DNA from 2 places in the Flavobacterium sp. CAN_S2 genome. Region 1 is predicted to be linked to the other one. Evidence: riboswitches for the same ligand, from Rfam matches in the RefSeq annotation. Region 1 holds a riboswitch; the other holds the start of a gene.
The links. A riboswitch is a leader RNA that binds a small molecule or an ion and turns the genes downstream of it on or off. The one in region 1 is predicted to bind S-adenosylmethionine.
Positions count from the first base shown of each region.

Region 2: linked by a shared signal. The riboswitch ahead of IWX80_RS15495 (Na+/H+ antiporter NhaC family protein) and the one ahead of IWX80_RS07615 (alpha/beta fold hydrolase) in region 1 are both predicted to bind S-adenosylmethionine.

Region 1 covers NZ_JADOVA010000001.1:1,699,843-1,703,277, forward strand. The annotation lists gene metK (methionine adenosyltransferase) at 1-11, opposite strand, end outside; gene IWX80_RS07610 (hypothetical protein) at 764-973, shown strand; SAM riboswitch class I at 1,204-1,311, shown strand; gene IWX80_RS07615 (alpha/beta fold hydrolase) at 1,390-2,352, shown strand; gene thrA (bifunctional aspartate kinase/homoserine dehydrogenase I) at 2,371-3,435, shown strand, end outside.
Region 2 covers NZ_JADOVA010000005.1:375,161-378,595, forward strand. The annotation lists gene IWX80_RS15495 (Na+/H+ antiporter NhaC family protein) at 183-1,505, opposite strand; SAM-I-IV-variant riboswitch at 1,560-1,656, opposite strand; gene IWX80_RS15500 (DUF7619 domain-containing protein) at 1,837-3,435, opposite strand, start outside.

The sequences.
Region 1 (3,435 bases):
AAATAGGCCATAATAATTATTATTTTTAAATTAAGCGAGAAAAAATAATTGCTGAAAAGGACTAAAGGAGGGTTCCTGCTTTAGCATTTTTTCTACTGAAAATTCTTCAGCATCCATAATGAATTTGTTTCATTATGAAGAGGTTGCAATCAGTTCAAATTTTTCCTCTTGTATTCGGGTGCAAATGTATGAAACCATTTTGAATTGCAAATTAATCTTAACTTTTTTTTGCTGATAAATCTTTTTTCAGGTTCTGTTGATTGCCAAAAATAATACTAATAGGATTTTGATAAATATTTTTGAAACTTATTTGGATATTTAAAAAATAATTTGCAAATTTGATTTTCTAAAAAAGTAAAAAATGAAATTTAATATTTGTAATATGTTTAAGGTCGCACAGGATAACTCCTGAGGGTCGTTTATTGCATAATTTTTAAATTAAAATTATATAGTAAAAGCTTCCCAGATAACGGGAAGCTTTTTTTTTGAATACAACAGAAATAATAGTACAGAAATAAAAAATATAAATGAATAACCTAAAATTCCAGTTTACAAATAATTCAACTGTCAATAAGATGATCGCTGCCAAGGCCATTATGTGTATTTACGTCTGTTGATTCCAAAAGTATAAGTTTACAAATAACTTAAAACCCTTTTGGATACGTATCTAAAAGGGTTTTTTGTTTTAAGACTATCTTTTATTTTTAAAAAACATAATGCGAATGAAACCAACAATGAATTAAAAACCTAACACCTAAAAATTATGAGCACAACTAAGTATTTCCCAAAAACATTCCAATTATTAGAGAGGATTAATAACAGGAATAAAAAACAAAAGGAGAATGATTCAAAAAACGAATTGATTCATCCAAGATTTGAAATTTCAAAAAACGATGCTTTGGCACAAAAAATAGTACCAAATTCATTACTTTTTTTAATGTATTCACAAGAGAATGAAGCGCTTTTTATTTAATAAATCCGAATTTATTTTCGGTTTTGAGATTCTCAAAAGGATATTTAAAGTTGTTGTTTTGACGAGGTAAAAACTGTAATTGGTTTATAATACTTCGTCAAAATAACAATCGTATGTTTATTGTTTTCAGGTTTTTATTTGAAGCAAACAAAAAATCGATTGCGCATAAAAATTTGGTTGTTACAAAAAATAGTGGTTAATTTGCACATTAAGTTCACAAACGTATTGAAATGTTATAAAGAAAGGCAGAGGGATTAGACCCGATGAAGCCTTAGCAACCCTTCGATTTATCGAAGAAGGTGCTGCATTCTACCACGCTCATCGTGGAAAGATAACACTGAGAATTTGTCTAGATAACTCCTAGCTTTCTTTCTAATATTTCCAAACACAAGTCAAAAATCATAAAAGATTTGAAATTGGAAAATAAACCAACATCTATCACATTACAAAATTTCACCACCGAAAGTGGCGCTTTTTATGCTGTCTTAAACTTAAGTTTTCAAGTTTTTGGACCTGAATTGCATACTGCTCCAATCGTTTTGGTCAATCATGCTTTAACCGGAAATTCTCAAGTTGTGGGCGAAAATGGTTGGTGGAATGATTTAATTGGTACTAACAAAACTATTGATACTACAAAATATACGATACTTGCTTTTAATGTTCCCGGAAATGGATTTGATGGTTTTACTATCGAAAATTATTCGGACTTTAATGCCAGAGATATTGCTAGAATTTTTATTGAAGGGATTCGATTTCTTGAAATTAAAAAACTATACGCCATTATTGGCGGTTCTGTTGGCGGAGGAATTGCTTGGGAAATGGTCGCTTTAGAACCAAAGATTACACAACATTTAATTCCTATTGCAACCGATTGGAAATCGACAGACTGGCTGATTGCCAATTGCTTTTTGCAGGAACAAATTCTGAAAAATTCTTCAAAACCTATTGAAGATGCTCGCACTCATGCGATGTTGTGTTATAGAACTCCGGAATCTTTTGCGGCAAAATTTCAGCGAACCACTAATGAAGAATTAGCCATTTTTAATGTAGAAAGTTGGTTGCTGCATCATGGTGAAAAATTACAGAAACGTTTTCAAATCTCCTCTTATAAAATGATGAATCAACTGTTGAAGACGATAGATATTACCAGAAACAGTGATTCATTCGAAGAAATAACATCAAAAATTGAAGCTGACATTCATATTATCGGAATCAATTCAGACTTGTTTTTTACTGCAAATGAAAATAAAGCAACCTACGAGGAATTAAAAAGATATAAAAATAAGGTTAGCTATCAGGAAATTGTTTCCATTCATGGACACGATGCTTTTTTGATAGAATACAAACAATTACATAATTTGCTTCAGGATATATTCTAAGCCAAAAAACACAACACAATGAAAATATTAAAATTTGGAGGTAAATCTTTATCGAATGGCGACGGAATAAATAAGGTTGTTGCGATTATAACCGATAAAGTAAATCAAGGAGAGGAAATTGCCATTGTAGTTTCAGCAAGAGGGAATGCCACAGATGAACTAGAAGAAATTTTAAAGGTTGCGGCTACTAATAAGGATTATAAACTGCTTTTTGAAGATTTTAAAAAATACCAGCAAGATGAATATGAGAACGTAGATTTGTCTGAGGAGTTCAATGTTTTGGAAAAATTATTTGAAGGCGTTAGTTTAATTGGTGATTACAGCAACAAAATTAAAGACCAGGTTTTATCTAAAGGAGAATTACTTTCGGCAAAATTACTGACAGCTATTCTCGTTGAAAATGGAATAAATGCCCGTTTTGCCGATACTCGAGAATTGATAAAAACAGATTCAAAATTTGGTGATGCGCAACCTTTGGAACAAATTTCGAAGAAAAATGTCATCAATTATTTCAAACAAAACAACGGAACAACCGTAAATATTGTTACAGGTTTCATCGGTTCTAATAATAATAATGACACGACCACTTTAGGGAGAAACGGCAGTAATTACACCGCTTCGTTGATAGCGAATTACTTAAATGCAGACGAATTACAAAATTACACACACGTAGACGGAATTTATACCGCTAATCCAGACTTGGTGCTTGACGCTAAAAAGATTGACCATTTGTCATTTAATGAAGCGAATGAAATAGCCAATTTTGGTGCGACGATTCTTCATGCCAAAACGATCATTCCTTTATTGGAAAAAAACATTCCGCTTCGTATTTTGAATACTTTCAACCACGAAAATAAAGGAACATTAATTACTTCTAATTCTAACAAGGAAGGCATTAAAACGCTTTCGGTACTTGAAAATGTTTCTTTAGTGAATCTGGAAGGAAGAGGATTGCTTGGTAAAACTGGTGTTGATGCCCGTATTTTCAGAGTGATGGGCGACAATGATATTAGTGTGAGTATTATTTCTCAAGGTTCTTCAGAACGAGGAATTGGTTTGGTAGTTGCCGCTGATAAAGCCACT
Region 2 (3,435 bases), on a different contig from region 1:
ATTCAAAAATTAGTTTAAATTTTATTTGGAGCTAATCCTGCTATTCGCTTCAATCTTTTATGTCCGCTATCGCTTACATAAAAGGATTTTCACTACTATCAGGGCTATCTTACACTCGTCAAATATATAATAATTCCCTTTTTAAAAAAAATTCAAAAGCAATAACAGTCAAAATTCAACTCTTAAATTTTAAAGAATCGCTTTGTCCATTTATCCCAAAACGAACTGTAAATAGCCACTAATGTAAAAACTAGTAAAAATAAATGATACCATGCATTACTAATTAAGTCAAAGAAATCTAATTTCCCGTTAGCGTAGCTCAATATAAGCAATACTTGAGCGCCATAAGGTAAAATCCCTTGAATTATACACGAAAAAATATCCAGAATTGCAGCCGTTTTTTTAGGATTTAAATTGTATTCATCATTAATTTCTTTAGCAATTGGCCCTGTAATTACAATAGAAACCGTATTATTGGCAATAGCTAAATTAGCAAAACCTACTATAGCGCCAATTCCAGCTTGAGCTGATTTTTTACTTTTAATTCTTTTTTTAATTTGAACTAACAAATAGGTTATTCCACCCGCTTTATCTACCATGGCAGCTAAACCTCCAGTTAGCATTGACAATAAGAAAATATCAGTCATACTGGTAAAACCCTCGTATATCTTTTGAGTGAATTCCATAAACGTAAATGAACCACTAAAATATCCAATAATACCTGCTAATAAAGTACCAATAAGCAATGTTGAAAATACATTAACACCCACAACCGCTAATACGATTACTAAAATATAAGGTACAATTGCAATCCAGGAAAAATCACTTTTTGCAATGGCAACGGTCACAATATCCGAATTTAAACCAAGATAAAAGAAAACCAGAATTGTAAAAACTGCAGCAGGAAAGGCAATGAACAAGTTGATTTTAAACTTATCTTTTAGATCACATCCTAATGATTGCGTTGCTGCAATAGTAGTATCAGAAATCATGGAAAGATTGTCACCTAACATGGACCCACCTAATAAAGCTCCAGATATAAGCGGTAATGAGGCACCACTTTTATCAGCTAATGCGACAGCTATTGGACCAATCGCTACAATTGCACCCACTGAAGTTCCTGTAGCAGTTGATAAAAATGAAGCAATCAAGAAAATCCCTAACGGAAAATAAGCAACGTCGATAGTATTTATTCCAAGATTCACTACAGCGTCAACTCCGCCCATTGCTTTACTTACCACTGCGAACGCTCCCGCTAGCAAGTAAATTAAACACATGGTCATGATTTTACTTTCGCCACAACCTGCGATTAACGTTTCTACTTTATCCTCTGTTGAGGATTTAAATAATAAAAAAGCAGCGATTATACCAACTAAAACAGCTACTGGAGATGGAAAAGCATAAAAATCATTCAAAATAATTCCCGCTCCCAAAAAAGTAAAAATAAAAACAAATAAAGGAATCAAAGCAAAGGCATTTCCTTTTTCTTTAGAAAATAAAGTCATAAAAATAATTTTAAATTAAAAATTATGACGAAAAACAAAGCTAAATATGGGAATGTAAACAACATTTTTTCCAAAGGATTTGGCTTATCGTTTTAGCACCTTGCTTGTTGTTGCAGGTTGCTATCCTATTGAAGGATTCGTGATAACGGGTGCAAAAGTAATTATTAATTCATGAAAAAATAAAATTTTTATCCAAAAAATTAGTAAATCAGTAAATGGTAATACTTAAGGAGGTTTAGCAATTGAATGTATTCTTTTGAAAATAAGCAGTTTTGCTCGTCTTCTATTGGAACACAATACGCCTAGATGCTCTTTAATATTTTGTCGCTTTTTACTTTTTAAGGAATTTTGAAATGGAGAGTCCTCTATCCGTTTTGATTTTCAAAAAATAAGTACCGGTTGTCAATTTCGCAACATCAATGGTGGAACTCTTCTGAGCATCAGGCAATGCGAGTATTATTTGTCCCAAAATATCATAGATTGCTATAGATTGAACCTCAATTTCATTTTTTGCTGTAATATGTAATTCGGTATCTACTGGATTAGGATAAATTTTAAAAAAACTAGAAAAATCAAAATCTTCTACGGCTAATGATTTGAAGGTTGATGTAGCTTTATTGGTCACTATTGGGAAATTATAATCAAAATAAATAGAAGCTTCATTTGCAAAAGAATCACCAACCATTAATGTTGGTAACGTTTTTATTTTAAAAGCGATATATCCATCATTGTTGGCATTGTCAAAAGGAAGGTTAATTTTTTCGAAGATAAATTCAACTTTGTTATTATCAGAAATTTTAGTACTGTAGGAGTGACTCGCTTTGATGGGAATCAGAGTTGAAATGTCAAATTTTGACAAATCAATTATATCTTTTACTACAATATTTTCGGCTGGGTAGGTACCTGTGTTTTCAAAACGAATTACATAATTTACATATTCTCCTATCAAATCTGGAGTGACAATATCTCCCTCTAAGCATGTTTTATCATTTGGATCAAAAGAGCCAACCACACTTTGGCGTAAAGCCGAAGAATTATCAACTATTTTCTCATCAGTAGTAACTGGATTAATTAGCGCATTAAAACTCAAACGGTCTCCAATATTTACTGCAGGCGTTTCCATGGGAGAGTTAACATTAAGTGTTACGGTAATTTCCCTGATTTCAAAGGGTTTTAAATTGCTGTAATCCCAAGTAAGTTGATCCATAACTTGTCTATTGATAACTGGAACGGCGGAGACGTAATCCAAAACAGCATCATTAAAGTTTAAAACAACGGTGCCCGAAAGTGTTGTAGTGCCCTTGTTTTTATATACAATAGTATAAGTAGCATCAAATCCTGGCCTAGCAGGTAGGAGTGGTAATAATTTTACTTCTAAGTCATTATGATTTCCATTAGGAGTAATCAAAAAATCTTGATTAAATGGACTTGTTGATGCTGGGAAACTGATGTTTACCGTTGAAGGAGAAACTTTAAAATAGTTTATATTTTCTAATATAGGAGTAATAGTTTGCGTTCCTTCCCCCACATAAATAGCATATTCTCCAGAACTATTTGAAATTATACTTCCCTTATTAGTTCCATCTGTGATTGAAAAATTTAAATTCGGATAATTTACATAAGAATTATCCTGACCATTGTTGTTGCTATCTAAAGTGGTTTTACCTTTAATGGTGTAAAATATACCACCAGGTGTATAAGAGCAATAGGAGTTATAATTGACATTCTTATCTTGATATAAATCAATTGTATTTTTTATATTTTCAAATTGACTTTCATCAGCACAAATATATTTCAAAACTGGACATCTGTAAAAATCGATACTTTCAGACATTCCATTTTTGGCAAAAATTGTAGTAAGTTTAGCATTGAAACGACTACTTACATACTTCAATTTTATGTATTGAGAGAGGTCCAAAGTGGTTAAATT